DNA from 2 places in the Methylobacillus sp. genome. Region 2 is predicted to be linked to the other one. Evidence: riboswitches for the same ligand, from Rfam matches in the RefSeq annotation. Region 2 holds a riboswitch; the other holds the start of a gene.
The links. A riboswitch is a leader RNA that binds a small molecule or an ion and turns the genes downstream of it on or off. The one in region 2 is predicted to bind thiamine pyrophosphate.
Positions count from the first base shown of each region.

Region 1 (7,703 bases), on a different contig from region 2:
ATGGCCGAGCCCGACGCGAGCCGGCAGGGTATCGAAGCCGAGCGTTTGCAGCAGGCTGGCCAGCAGGCGCGAAGCAAACGAGCCCACCAGCCAGGTGACCGCGAGGATCAAGCCGGCAGCGATGATGTGCGGCACGGCTGCCAGGAACATGGACAGCATGTCGGTGGCCGGGCGGGAAATCGCCTCGATGCGCAGGGCGTCGAGCGCGGCGATCAGCGACGGCAAGAACACCGCGATGAATACCAGCAAGCCTCCCACGTGCGACAGGCGCAGCGTTTCCGTTATACCGGCGCGCTGGCCGAGATTGTCGGCGCCGGCGGTGCGCAACAGGTTGCTGACCAGGTTGCGCAGCACCGTGGCGACGATCCAGCCGACGCCGCCGATCACCAGCGCAGCGACGGCATTGGGCAGGATGTCGAGCGCCCTTGCCACCATGTCGCGCAGCGGGTCTAGCAGGCCTTGCAGTTGCAGCGCTCCCAGCACGGCTGGCACGAACAGCAATATCACCAACCAGAACAGCGCCTGGGCCAGGCCGTCGCTGATGGGCGCCATGCCAGCATGCTCGGCCAGCCTTTCATCCAGCGCGGTCTTCGCCAGCACGCGCGTGATGAGCGCGCGCACCAGGCTGGCCAGCAACCAGGCGACCAGCGCCAGTATCAGGGCCGCGAGAATGCGCGGCGCATAGGCGAACATTTCGGTGAGCAGCGCAGCGAACGGGCCGGATACCATGGCCAAGTCGAGAGAATTGAGCACCGCGACGAAGGTGAACAACAGCACGATCCAGAACAGGCTGACGGCCACACCTTTTTCGATATCCACCGGCTTCCCGGTCTGCCCGGTCAATTGCGCAAAGCGGCGGTTGGTGCCTGCCATACCCAGGCCGCGCCGCACGCCGGCGCGCACCAGCACTGCGAACAGCCAGCCCAGCACGAGGATGGCCAGCGCGCCGAGCAGTTGAAGCATGTTGTCGCCGAGGCCGGTTTGTACCGCGCCCCACATACTGTTCCATTCCGTATTCATGCGATCCTCCCGTGTTGTTTAGATGACAATATCCGGTGTCTTACGGTCTAGATGATGGCCGCGTCGGGAAAGACTTGTCAACAAGGCCGTGCCATCTCAAAGCTGCTCGCTATCCAGTTTGCGGATGCCGCTGTTCAGCGTGGTGAGGTCGAAATGCTGTTGGCGGCGTTTAAGAAGGCGCATGAGGACAATCACGGCGACCGGGACCAGGGCGGCGAGCAGGAAGGATTCCAGCAAATGCGCCACCGGCTGGTTGGGCATGGGGAACATGGATAGGCCGGCGGCGAGCCCTGCAGTGGTGCCTATGACGGCTTCGCGGCCGGTGTGGGAGCGGCTGAACAGGCCGAAGAACACCGGGAATGCCGCGGCGGCGCATAGCAGGTCGGCGAGCAGGAACAGGTAGAGCACGCTGTAGCCTTGCGCGGCGACGATCAAGACGGGAACCGCAACCAGCAGCACCAGCCAGCGCGACAGGCGCATCAGGCTGGCGGCGCTGCTCCTCGGCATCACCCGGCCGATATCCACCGCCACGATGCTCGAGATGGCGCTGATGGCCGTGTCCGCGCTGCACATCACCAGCGAGATGCCTAGCGGAATCAGGGCGACGGCCAGCCAGAGCGGGATATTGGGCATGACCACGCTGAACAAGGCCACCGAGCTGTCGCCATCCGGTGTCATCGCCATGAAGGCCAGGCCGAACAGGCCCATGATGAAGATGAAGGGCACGACCAGCAGGCCGCCGAGCAGGAAGCCGTTGCGCATGGTGGGAATGTCCTTGGCGGAGTAGATGCGCTGCCAGTTGCCTTGGTGGAAGATGCCGGTGAGCAGGATGGCGACGAAGAAGGTCAGCCCGGCCTTGATGCCGCCGATATCCTCAAGGTTGATCAGCTGCGGCGCGGTTTGCTGCAGCTTTTCCGCGACCGGGGCAATGCCGCCGGTGGCCTGCCAGCCGATGAAGACCAGCGCCGCCAGCAACGGGATGATGATGACGATCTGCACCTTGTCGGTGAAGATGGAGGCGCGCAGGCCGCCGTAGGTGGTGTAGAGCAGGGTGAAGCCGAGCACGATGGCGGCGGTGGCCCAGAGCGGCACGGGCGCCAGCAATGTCACCATCTTGGCGATAGCGGTGATCTCGGCGCTCATGGCGATGAACAGGTAGAACAGCATGATGGTCAGTGCGAGCAGGTACATGGGCTTGCCGTAGCGCGCAACCAGGAATTCGGTGAGGGAGTGGCCGTTGGGCATCAGCTCGCGCATGCGCTTGCCAAGCGGGATCATGGCGATGCGCGGCGACATGGCGCCGATGGCGTAGCCGATCACGGCGGTCAGGCCGCCCCAGGTCGCCGCTTGCGCGGGCGAGAACAATATCCACGCGCCCAGCGACGAAGCCAGCAGGGTCATGATGCTGGCCAGCGTGCCCTGGCTGTTGCGCGCGACGATGTATTCTTCAAGGTTGCCGCGGAACCTGCGCGAATAGGCCATGCCGGCAATGGCAAAAACGGCGGCGAAAAAGACTAGCCAGGCGAGGGCGGCTTGTGTACTGAGCATTGCGTGGTGACTCCTGTAATCGACGAACGACAAGGAGTACGCACAATGATGGATGCGCTATTTCCTTCCCTTCGCCAGCATGATCTGGATCAAGTATTAAGGGTCATGGCAATTGCCATTTCTCAGCCGCAAGCGGCTCCCCTAGGATTGAAACGGCCCAATAAGGTTTTGCCGTTTCGGTGCCAGATTATAACGATTTTCATGGTGATTTTCACATGATGCCGGATGTAAATTCTTTATATTCCATGCTATGGTTCTGTCTTTCGGCACGGGGTGCCTTGTTGCAGTATCTGCTTTAGGGCTGAGAACACACCCGTATACCTGATCCAGATCATACTGGCGGAGGAATGCCTGTCGCAGCTTGCCTGCCTTGTAATTCCTTGCCATGGACCATTGCAAAGGAATCACATGGGCAATCCATCTTCACCGCTATTCCCGATTCAAGAACAACTCGTGCTCGTCACCGGCGCCGGCCGCGGGCTGGGCCGGCATATCGCCCGCGCTTTCCTCGACCAGGGGGCGGGCGTGGTCGTCAACTATCTTCACAGCGCGGAAGCCGCCGAGGCCTTGGCCAATGAAGCGCCGGGACAGGCTTTGGCGATCCAGGCGGACGTGAGCGATGCTGCTGCCGTGCGGGCGATGACAGAGCAGGCGCAAGCGCATTTCGGCAAGCCGATCACGGTTGTGGTCAATAATGCCCTGCCTGATTTCAAGTTCAACGGCGATGCGCGGGCGCATGCGCATGACCTTGGCTGGGAAGGGTTGCAGCAGCAATTCGAAGGCGTGGTGCGCGGCGCGCTCAATACCGTCCAGGCCTGTTTGCCCGGCATGCGCGCGCAGGGCGGCGGACGGGTAGTCAACATCGGCACCAACCTGTTCCAGAACCCGGTAGTGCCTTATCACGATTACACGGCGGCCAAGGCGGCGCTGCTTTCCCTGACGCGCACCTTGTCGCAGGACCTCGGGCCGGACGGCATTACCGTCAACATGGTATCGGGCGGCCTGCTGCGCACCACTGACGCCTCGGCCGCCACGCCGGATGCCGTGTTCGACCTGATTGCGGCGAGCACGCCGTTGCGCCGCGTCACCACGCCGGAAGAGTTCGCCGACGCGGTGCTTTTCTTCGCCTCGCCCTGGTCGCGCGCTGTGACGGGGCAGAACCTGGTGGTTGATGGCGGCCTGGTCAAGAACTAGCGCGGCTGACAAGACTTTCCTGGCGTTGTTACTCCGCCTTGCCGTACTAGTTGTACTCTCTGCGACGGGGCGCCTAGCGGATCGCTAAGCCAAGCTTTGTCAGCCACTCTTGATCGCACATGCTATCCGCTAATTCAGCGCCTGCCATTCCTGAATTCACTAAAGAGGCTCTTGTTCTGCCATGATGCACATCAACCTGTTCCTGTTCGGCTGCGGCCACCACAACGCGGCCTGGCGTCACCCGGATTCCCCGGTCGAGCGGCTGGGAGATATCCGCTATTACGAGGAAATGGCGCAGCTTGCCGAGCGTGGCAAGCTGGATGCGGTGTTCTTTGCCGACGGCCATGCCACCAACAACATCACCGACGGGCCGCGCTGGTTTCTGGAGCCGGTGACCACTTTGACGGCCATCAGCCGGGCGACTAGTCACATCGGCCTGGTGAGCACGATTTCCAGCACCTTCTTCACGCCGTTCCATGCCGCGCGGCTGATGGCTTCGCTCGACCATATTTCCGGCGGACGCGCGGCATGGAACGTGGTGACGTCCATGTTCGATGTGGAAGCGCGCAATCACGGCTACGAGGCCATGCCCGGCCACGCCGAGCGCTACGCGAGGGCGGACGAATTCATTCAGGCCGTGCTGCAATTGTGGGATAGCTGGGACGATGGCGCCTTGCTCAACGACCGCGCGGGGGATTACGTCGATGAAAGCCGGGTGCGGCAGATCAACCATCGCGGCAGGCATTTCATGGTGGATGGCCCCTTGACCGTGCCGCGTCCGCCGCAGGGCAACCCGGTGCTGTTCCAGGCGGGCGCTTCCGGCTTCGGCCGCGACCTGGCGGCGAAATACGCCGAGGCGATTTATGCCGTGGCCTACGACCTGCCTTCGGCCCAGGAATACTACAGCGACGTCAAGGCCAGGGTGAAGGCTGCGGGCCGCACGGTGGACGTGCCCATCCTGCCCGGACTGGTGACCTATGTCGGCTCGACGGAAGCGGAGGCGCGCGCCAAGCAGCGCGAGCTGGATGAACTGCTGCCTGCGGAAACCTCGTTGCGGCAATTGCAGTTGTTCATCGACCAGGACTGCATGGATTGGGAGCTGGATGCTCCGGTGCCGCCGTTGCCGCCACTGGAAGCTTTCACTGGCCCCAAGGGGCGCTATGCCACGGTGCTGCGCATCATCGAGACCGAGCGGCCCACGGTGCGCCAGTTGCTGGGCAGGTTGGCGGCGGGCGGCGGCCACTGCACCATGGTCGGCACGCCGGAACAGGTGGCGAACCAGATGGAGCACTGGTTCCGCAATGGCGGCGCGGACGGTTTCAATCTGATGCCGCCGTCGCAGCCGGACAGCGTGCGGGATTTTGTCGAACATGTGGTGCCGGTGCTGCAAAAGCGCGGCTTATTCCGTAAAGACTACGAGCACGCCACTCTGCGCGGCCACCTGGGGCTGGAGCGTCCCGCAAGAAAATAGCCCGTTGCCGCGTTTTTAGGCGTTGGACCATCATGTATGATGACGATTGCGCCATTTGAGAAAACATTCCATGTCCGAGCTGCTTTCCGTAGACATCATGCTCAACCTGCTCATCGCTTTGGGAGCAGGGCTGTTGATCGGGGCGGAGCGCGGCTGGCAGGAGCGCGACGAAAAGGAATCCTGCCAGAGCGCGGGAATCCGTACCTTCGCGCTAACCGGCCTATTGGGAGGCTTGACCACCTTGCTCAGCCAGTCTATGGGCATGGCGGTCTGGGTCACGGTGCTGCTGGCATTAATGCTGGTCGCCAGCCTTGCCTACGTGAGCGATTTGCGCCGTACCGGCGACCAGGGCATTACCAGCGAGCTGGCGTTGCTCATCACCTTCCTGCTCGGCAGCCTTGCATTGTCGGGTTACGCCATGCTTGCCAGCGCCGGGGCCGTGGTGGTTGCCTTGCTGCTCAGCCTCAAGAATGTCCTGCATTCCCTCCTCAAGCGCTTGAGCGAAGCCGAACTGTCCGGCGCGCTGAAGCTATTGTTCATATCCGTGGTCATGCTGCCGGTACTGCCCAACGAGACCTACGATCCCTGGCAGGTGTTCAATCCCTACACCACCTGGTGGATGGTGGTGCTGATCGCCGCCCTTAGCTTTATTGCCTATATCGCCGTGCGCCTCACAGGCACGCGCTACGGCTTGATGCTCACTGCTATCCTCGGCAGCCTGGTTTCCTCCACGGCCATGACATTGACCTTGTCGCGGTTGTCTTCCAAAAACCTATACAAATTGCTCGCTGCGGGATTGCTGGCGACGTCAGGCTTGATGTTCCCGCGCGTGCTGCTGGAAGTCGCAGTTGTGAACGCCTCCTTGCTGCTGCCGATCGCCTGGCCGCTGGGCATCATGTTCCTGGTCTATATGGCAGGGGCGGCTGTTTTCTGGCGGCGCGCTGTCAAGGAAGAGCCCGCAAACGCTGAAACTCCGCTGCGCAACCCGTTCGAGCTGGGTCCTGCGCTGCGGTTCGCCTTGCTGCTGACACTGATCCTGTTTCTGGTGGAGGCGGGCAGGCGCTATTGGGGAGATGCCGGTGTCTACCTGGTCTCCCTCCTGGCCGGGATCGCCGATGTGGATGCCATTACCTTGTCCCTGTCGCGCAGCGCGCAGCATGAGCTTGGTAGCCATGTCGCGGTGCAGGGCATCGTGCTGGCGGTCATCAGCAACAGTGTGCTCAAGGCCGCTTTGGTGGGTTTCATTGGCGGACGGGAGCTTGCATTGCGTACTTATCCGGTGGTCGCGATTGCCTTGTGCTCGGGCATGCTGGTGATGTGGCTAAGTGGGTGAGGCTGCGGCTCCAGCACTGATTTATATCAAGCTGCCAGTCATCATCCCGCTTTCATGCGCCAGCAGCCATTGCTTGCGCGGCAGCCCGCCGCCATAGCCGGTCAGGGATTGATTGGCGCCGATGACGCGATGGCAGGGAATGACGATGGAAATGGGGTTCGCGCCGTTGGCCATGCCCACGGCGCGAACCGCGGCAGGCTTGCCGATGCGTTGCGCCAGCGTGCCGTAACTGATGGTCTGGCCGTGCGGAATCTCCCGCAGCGCCTGCCATACCGCGCGCTGGAAATCCGTACCGCCCGTGGCATACGGAATCTGGTCGATGATGGCGATATTGCCGTCGAAATATTCCAACATGGCGCGCGTGGCCGCAGAAGTCTGGTTGGTTTCATGCAGGCTGATACTGTTGCCGTGATACTGACGCCTGAAGAATGTATGCATATCCTCTTCATGATCCTGCCAATCCAACGCGCGCAAGCGCTGTTGCTGATCGGTCACGATCAACATCTGGCCCAGCGGCGTGGCAACCCGTTCCAATAGAAAATCAAAATGTGTCATGCAAGACTCCAAGCAAAGTGAGCGCCGCCGTGAATTCCCGGCGGTGTGCCATGAGCATACTGCAATCAGGAAAAATCAGCATCCAGCACTACTCTGTATCGCGCATTGCCATCAGCCAGATGGCGCATGGCAGCATTCACTTGGCTCATGGGAAAATGCTCGACTTGCGGATAAATACGGTGGCGTGCAGCGAAACGCAGCATATCGGCAGTGGCGGATGGGCTGCCGTTGAGCGAGCCCGCTACCCTCTTTTGCCCGAAAATAAGGTCAATAGCCGAGATTTCCATAGGGTCGAGGATTGCACCGACAATCGCCATGCGGCCATTGGGCTTCAGGGTTTTCAGCAGTGCGGACCAATCCAGCAAATTATTGACGGTAATCAGCAGCAAATCCAGCGTATTGGCAGCTTTGACTATCTCTTCAGAATGACGGCTGTTGACGACATGGTGCGCGCCAAAGCCGCGGGCTTCGTCATATTTGGCGGGATTGGAGGTAAATGCCGTGACCTCACAGCCCCATGCCATGGCAAATTGCAGTCCAAGATGCCCGAGTCCGCCTATTCCGACAATACCTACGCTATCG
Region 1 covers NZ_DAIUFW010000001.1:165,074-172,776, forward strand. Annotated here, with positions in the region: gene V7Z75_RS00855 (mechanosensitive ion channel) at 1-1,020, opposite strand, end outside; gene V7Z75_RS00860 (sodium:solute symporter family transporter) at 1,117-2,568, opposite strand; TPP riboswitch at 2,618-2,721, opposite strand; TPP riboswitch at 2,828-2,933, shown strand; gene V7Z75_RS00865 (3-oxoacyl-ACP reductase) at 2,962-3,762, shown strand; gene V7Z75_RS00870 (LLM class flavin-dependent oxidoreductase) at 3,947-5,233, shown strand; gene V7Z75_RS00875 (MgtC/SapB family protein) at 5,304-6,566, shown strand; gene ogt (methylated-DNA--[protein]-cysteine S-methyltransferase) at 6,588-7,121, opposite strand; gene ahr (NADPH-dependent aldehyde reductase Ahr) at 7,187-7,703, opposite strand, start outside.
Region 1: linked by a shared signal. The riboswitch ahead of V7Z75_RS00860 (sodium:solute symporter family transporter) and the one ahead of V7Z75_RS02815 (TonB-dependent siderophore receptor) in region 2 are both predicted to bind thiamine pyrophosphate.

Region 2 (7,703 bases):
ACCGCCGCTGGAAGAGAGTTCCTGGCCCACTGGTAGCGATTATCGCCGCAACACTGGTACAGTCCGTCTTCCACTTCAAGGAAGTCGCGACCATAGGTAGCGCATTTGGTGGCATTCCGCAGTCCTTGCCGCATTTTTCTCTGCCATCAGGCATCAGCCCTGCAACCATGATCGAATTGATTGGCCCGGCTTTCACCATTGCGCTGCTGGGGGCGATTGAATCATTGCTATCGGCCGTGGTGGCCGACAACCTGTCCGGCACACGCCATCAATCCAACCAGGAACTGATCGGCCAGGGCATTGCCAATATCGCCGCTCCCCTGTTCGGCGGATTCGCTGCCACTGGCGCGCTGGCCCGCACCGCCACCAATATCCGCAACGGAGCCAACAGCCCGCTTTCGGGCATCGTGCATGCGGCCACCCTGGTGCTGATCGTCATCCTGCTGGCGCCATTGGCGGTGAATATCCCGCTGGCGGCACTGGCAGCCATCCTGTTCGTGGTGGCCTATAACATGAGCGAGGCCACGCGTTTCCTGCATATGGTCAAGACCGCTCCACGCGCGGATGTTGCCGTGTTGCTGATCACGTTCCTTCTCACCGTGTTCAGCGATCTGGTGATTGCCGTCAATATCGGCGTCATGCTCGCCACGCTGCTGTTCATGAAGCGCATGGCCGACACGGTGAGCGTGACGCAACTGAGCGACGAGGACTTGCAACAGGAATACGGACAGCGCGAATGGCGCCTGCCATCCAGCATGCTGGTCTATCGCCTGGAAGGGCCGTTCTTCTTCGGCGCTGCCGAGCACCTGCAGCACCGCCTGCAAACCATACGCGAGGATACCGACACCATTGTGCTGAGGATGTCGCGCGTACCGATCATGGACGCCACCGGCATGCAGGCATTATGGAACCTGCTGGACACTTGCAGACAGCACCAGATCCGGCTGGTCATCACCGAAGCCAGACCCAATATCCTGGAAAAACTGCGCCGCGCAGGACTCACCAGCCAGATCGGCGAACCTAATGTGCTGCCGCACCTGCACTTACTATGGCCGGAAGCTCACTTTCCGGCCCATCGCCATTGAACAGGCTTTTACGCACAAACCTTTCCACATGGCTCACTTGAATACGCAGCCAATTGGCTGCCATGCGCGGCATCCAACCCTGTGCGCAACGAAAATTGGCATTTCTTCCACTTTCTTTGTTAGTATACGTCCCACGCTAGGGGTCCTGAAGAGCCGAATCTTCGGGTGAGAAATACCCTTGAACCTGACCTGGATAATGCCAGCGTAGGAAAGCGCAAAGCCACTCAAGGTCCATCCAGAGATTCTTTGTCCGTTCCCGCGCATGCTTGTCCCTAACGCGAGTGGAACCAAACAATGCCTGCTTTCCCTTTTCGTCAAAAACTCAGCGTGCTGGCCGTTGCCTGCGCTTTTGCGCCTGTTGCCCTGGCCCAGAGCGATGATGACAGCGATACCGCCTCCGCAGCGCCAAACGCATTGCCGGAAGTCGTCATCACCTCCGAATCTGCCCATGGCGTTGCCCGCAGCGCCAGCGTTGGCGGCTTCTCCGAAACACCGCTGTTGGAAACGCCAGCCTCGATCAATGTCATCACGCAGGAGCAGATGCAGGACCGCAGCGTGCGCTCGGCCACCGATGCCGTGAAGTGGGATGCTAGTGTGCAAAACTCCTACAATGCCGTTGGTCTGGCAGATTGGTTTGCGATTCGCGGATTCGTATTGGATCAGGGTGCCAACTATCGCAAGGACGGATTGGTGATTCTGGCGCAAGCCATGGTGCCGATGGAAAACAAGGAGCGCATCGAAATACTCAAAGGCCTGGCAGGCCTGCAATCAGGCATCGCTGCTGCAGGCGGCATGCTCAACTATGTGACCAAGCGCCCCACCGATACGCCGCTGCACACAGCAACCTTTGAGGTTCGCGAGCGCGGTACGGTATATAGCGCGGTAGATATTGGCGGACGCACTGAAAACGGTATCTTCGGTTATCGCATCAATGCTGCGGCGGAAGACATCAAATCCTATATTGATGGCTCAACAGGCCATCGTAACTTCATTTCAGGTGCGTTTGATTTCCACTTGAGTCCCCGTGCGCTCTTGCAGCTTGATCTGGATTATCAGCACAAATCGCAACTGACCGTGCCAGGCTTCCAGCTGCTTGGGCCGGAGCAGCGCATTCCGACAGGCATTCGTGCCAAGCAGATGCTCAATGATCAATCCTGGAGCAGCCCTGTCGTCGATGACAGCCACAATATCGGCGTGAAGTTCAACTACACGCTGAACGACCACTGGCGTACCACCTTGCAGGCCAACCAATCAGTGCTACATCGCGATGATGCCGTGGCTTTACCTTCGGGTTGCTGGAATTTTAATGATTTAGCCAATGCTCCAGCCTATTGTCCAACCAATGCAACGGTTGGATATGGCAGTAGTGGACAGTATGCCCTCTACGACCTGCGTCGTAAAAATGACAAGCGCTCCATCACCACCACCCAAGCACTGCTACAAGGCGATGCCATCACAGGCACGGTAAAGCACGATCTCACCGTTGGCCTTTCCACGCTGCGTCGTCGCGATCACTTTGCCGACTATGCGTTCCAGTATGTTGGCGATAGCAATATCTACAATCCTGTCTATTACGACAATTACTCAACAGCAGCCGTCAATCCCGTTCACTTGCGCCGTAAAGATGAAGAACGTGCGATTTTTGTGCAAGATGTCATGGCACTGAATGATCAGCTCAAGCTGCACGCGGGTGTACGTTATGTAGCACTCAAGCGCGATCAGTTCAATTCATCAGGGGTCACCACACGCAGTACCGATAACAACTTTATCTTGCCGAGTGCTGCACTGGTCTACAACCTCCAACCCACGGTGGCACTCTATGGCTCTTATGCAGAGGGTCTGGAGCCTGGGGGTGAGGCACCTACCGGCACTACGAATGCCGAGATCATCATGGACCCCAGCAAGTCTAGACAAATGGAGCTTGGCGTGAAAGCCGAGCCAACCAAGGATATCAACCTGTCGGCAGCCATCTTCCAGATCAAGCGCAATAATGAATATGTAGATGAACATCCGGGCGGCACATCAACCTATGTGGTCAACGGCACACAAGTCAACCGCGGCCTGGAATTCGCAGCCCAGGGGCGTGTCACGCGCGACTGGATGCTGGGCGCCAGCTTGACCGCGTTGCGGGCCAGGGCCGAAGGTACGGGCGACCCACGCATCGAAGGCAAGCAGGCAGGCAACGTACCAAGATTCAAATCCGCGGTGTATAGCGAATATGCATGGCCGGGCATCCCCGCCCTTAAGCTGAATGCAACATGGATTTACTCCGGCAGCAAATACTTCTCCCCAAGCAACGAGATCGCAAGCTTGAACAGAAAGGTGGACGGCTATCACGTGCTGAACCTGGGCGCGCGCTATATGGCCGAATTCGGCAGCACGGTCACGACCTTCCGCTTCGGCGTGGACAATGTGTTCAACAAATTTTATTGGGGCGATTCATCAAGCGCATTAGGCGGCTACCTGATCCCGGGCGCGCCACGCGTATTCCGCGTGTCGGCGCAGATTGATTTTTAACAGGCTGTTTTCACAGACTTTTCAAGGATACGCCGCCCCAGCATTTCTCTTTCTCACACACCTGTCATGCCGGACTGATCTGGCATCTTGTTGCATTCCCGCAAACGTCACGAGTTCCCGGCTCAAGGCCGGGATAACAAACAGTTGGGGAATTGGGGGTATGCCCCCTCAAAGCCAAGGGCCAGCGCAGCAATGCCAAGTCGCTGTTGCAGTTGGGTTCCCCGTCTGGCTGCGCCGAGTAGCGCAGCTTTTCATGGATTCAGGACTGGCGTCTGTTCGAGCGCAGCGAGTTCAGCCAGTCCCCATGAAAAGCGAGCAACGCAGGGTGCCCGGAGCTTAGCTCCGGGTCGCAGACAATCGGGGTCGCCTTTGCTTTGGTTACTTTCATTTGGCGAAGCAAATGAAAGTGACTCGCTGACAAGCGAAAAGCGGCCTGACAAGACTTAACCACCATGGAAGATATCCAAACCAAACCAGCCGTTGCAGGATGCATACGGTGAAATCACCGCGCAAAAGTATCTGCTTCATCAGCGGGCAAATGCAAACCCAGATAATCGACGGTCTGCATCACACGCTGTTGCAGACTGCCGTCAACGAGCAAATACGCAACCCCCGCATCATGCAACTTGCAGAGCAAGCGGGCATGCACCTGCTGGCGCACCTCATCGGATTCGCGCTGCAAACCGTCCGCGACCCAAGGCATGGTCGGCGCGGTGACAATGGTAGCGGCATAGTCGTGTTGTGCGGCCAGCGCCGTCAACGCACTGTCGGCCTGTCCGAAATAATGTTCGCTATAAACTGCCGTAATCAGCGGCGACGTGTCGCAGAACAGCAGGCGGTTGGCGTGCAATGCACTTTCCGCCTCGCGCGCGCGTTGCGTGGCGGCAATCAGGTATTGCTCGTCGGCATGCGGCGTACGTTGGTGCGTCTCGACAAATTCCCGCAGGTATTCCGGCACCCAGGCCGTGCGGTAATGCGCGGCAAGCGCGGCAGACAGCGCGGATTTTCCGGTGGATTCCGCGCCAAGGATGGCGATGTGCAGGATAGGATCACTCACGCCACCGCCTCCCCTGCCGTCAGCGATCGCTTCCAGGCGCGCAGGCCAAGCACAGCCAACAGCGCGAACAGGCCATAGAGCAAAGCAGTCAGGTACAGATGCTTGTGTAGGTAGAGGCCGATGTAAAGCCCATCAATCAGTATCCACATATGCCAGTTTTCCAGCACCTTGCGCCCCAATAGGCATTGCGCCACCAGGCTGCCCGCCGTCAGAAAGGCATCGGTATGCACGACATCGCTATCTGTGAAGGTGTGCAGGATGATGGCAATGACCACATAGGCCGCCAGCCAAGCGCTGACTGCCAAGCGCCATCCCTTGCGGGATAGGCGCGTGACGGCAACGCCCTGATGGTCGCGCCCGCCGAATAGCCATTGGTAAAGTCCCCAAAGCGATACGGCGATGAAGACAAACTGCAGCGCCATGTCGCCATAGATCTTGGCGTCGTAAAAGACAACGGCATATAACCCGGCAGAAATAATCGAAAATAGCCACGCCCACGGCGACTGCCGGATATTAAGCAACACCATCGCGATGGCGAGCGAGAAGGAAAGGATTTCCAGCAACGAGGTATGCAGGAAACCGAACAATAACAAGGGATCGTTCATGTAATGCCGTGATGCGGGATGTGGATTGAGCGCTGCTGTTCAGGGTTGCGGTACACAGAGCATCTTCTTCGCCCATTGTCCCTGATTGCTTGCGCATCGCGAAGCGTTACCTTCATGTACTGCCTTTAAACTGGTTTTACATCACCCGCACTGTTCCACAGGCTCCAAATCCTGCAGCTCTTCATCCGTGAACAGCCGCGAGCGGATGAGGAAATGCTTACCGGTCGCCTGCTCCAGCGAAAACATGCCACCGTGGCCGGGAATCGCATCTAGCGTGAGATGGGTGTGCTGCCAATACTCGAACTGGGTTTTATTCATATAGAACGGCACGCCGTGCACCACGCCGACCTTGACATCGGATGTGCCCAACAGGAATTCGCCTTCCTTCAGGCACATGGGCGCACTGCCCTCGCAACAGCCACCTGATTGGTGGAACATCAGGTTGCCGTGCCTGGCCCTCAATTCATCAATCAATGCGGCGGCAGCTGGCGTCGCCTCGATTCGGCTCGTACTCATTATCATTCCTCCTCACACTAATACATTCCCTAAAAACAACAACGCCTGGATTTGACTTTGCAAACCCAGGCGCAGGACTAAGCCGACGAGATATTAAGGCTTAAAAGAAACCCAGCGCGTCAGGGCTATAGCTGACAAGCAGGTTCTTGGTCTGCTGGTAGTGATCCAGCATCATGCGATGGTTTTCGCGGCCAATGCCGGACTGCTTGTAGCCACCGAATGCCGCATGCGCAGGATAAAGGTGGTAGCAGTTGGTCCAGACACGTCCAGCCTGAATGCCGCGGCCCACGCGGTAGGCTCGGCTGCCGTCGCGGGACCAGACACCTGCACCCAGGCCGTACATGGTGTCATTGGCAATTTCCAGCGCTTCCTTCTCGTCCTTGAAGGTCGTCACGGCCAATACCGGACCAAAAATCTCTTCCTGGAAGATACGCATCTTGTTATGGCCCTTGAACACGGTAGGCTCGATGTAATAACCATCGCTCAGCTCTCCGGACAGCTTGGTCTGCTTGCCGCCGGTCAGCAGTTGCGCGCCCTCTTCCTGACCCAGCTTGATATAGGACATGATGATCTCGACCTGCTCGCTGGAAGCCTGCGCGCCTATCATGGTAGTGGAGTCCAGCGGACTGCCCTGCTTGATGGCCTGCACGCGTTTCAAGGCGCGCTCCATGAATTTCTCGTAGATAGATTCCTGGATCAGGGCGCGGCTCGGACAGGTACATACCTCTCCCTGGTTCAGCGCAAACAGCGCAAAGCCTTCCAGCGCCTTGTCGAAGAAGGCATCGTCCTTGTCCATCACATCCTCAAAGAAGATATTGGGCGACTTGCCGCCCAGCTCCAGCGTGACGGGAATCAGGCTCTGGCTGGCATATTGCATGATCAGGCGGCCAACGGAAGTAGAGCCGGTAAAGGCGATCTTGGCAATGCGCGGGCTGGTAGCCAACGCCTTGCCTGCCTCGACGCCGTGACCGTTCACGACATTCAGCACACCAGGCGGCAATAAGTGACCCACCAGCTCAAGCACCACCAGGATAGAAGCTGGCGTCTGCTCGGCAGGCTTCATGACGATACAGTTACCTGCGGCCAGTGCAGGTGCCAGTTTCCAGGCAGCCATCAGGATAGGGAAATTCCATGGAATGATCTGGCCGACGACGCCCAGCGGCTCGTGGAAATGGTAGGCCACGGTATTTTGATCAATCTCGCTGATGCCGCCTTCTTGCGCACGGATGCAGCCTGCGAAATAACGGAAATGGTCAATCGCCAGCGGAATATCCGCCGCCATGGTTTCGCGGATAGGCTTGCCGTTGTCTATGGTTTCGGCAGTTGCAATGGCCTCCAGATTGGCTTCCATCGCATCAGCAATCTTGAGCAGGATATTGGCACGTTCGGCGCCGGAAGTCTTGCCCCAGGCATCCTTTGCGGCATGCGCAGCATCCAGCGCCAGGTTGATATCCTTCTCGTTGGAGCGTGGCACCTGGCAGAATACCTTGCCTGTGACCGGGCTGATATTATCGAAATACTGCCCATCGACCGGCGCAACCCACTTCCCGCCTATGTAGTTTTCATACTTGCTTTTATACGGAACCTTAATACCAAGACTTTTCAAACTATCAAGACTCATTACTACACTCCTCCAAGCGTTATTGACGATCGTATAGAACCGACATGACTGGATATCGGGAAGATTTATACTCCATATCCGATACTTTGTATAAATATACTCCCTAGTCTAGTTTTTGTCTGTAATGACCCAGCGGAATTTGCACACTCAAGCCGCTAATTGTTGATAAACCTTGCTAGTGCTTTCATCCCCAGCGCTTGATATCGGGTTCTTGCGTCATGCTTACTCCATCTTCTGAAGCCACTTTAGCATGTGCAGATTTTTAATGGAGCATTACACGGTTGCGCAAGCTGTTGGTCGCC
Region 2 covers NZ_DAIUFW010000002.1:98,899-106,601, reverse strand. Annotated here, with positions in the region: gene V7Z75_RS02820 (SulP family inorganic anion transporter) at 1-1,085, shown strand, start outside; TPP riboswitch at 1,214-1,313, shown strand; gene V7Z75_RS02815 (TonB-dependent siderophore receptor) at 1,380-3,602, shown strand; gene V7Z75_RS02810 (ATP-binding protein) at 4,105-4,659, opposite strand; gene pnuC (nicotinamide riboside transporter PnuC) at 4,656-5,264, opposite strand; gene V7Z75_RS02800 (DUF779 domain-containing protein) at 5,406-5,780, opposite strand; gene adh (aldehyde dehydrogenase) at 5,881-7,401, opposite strand.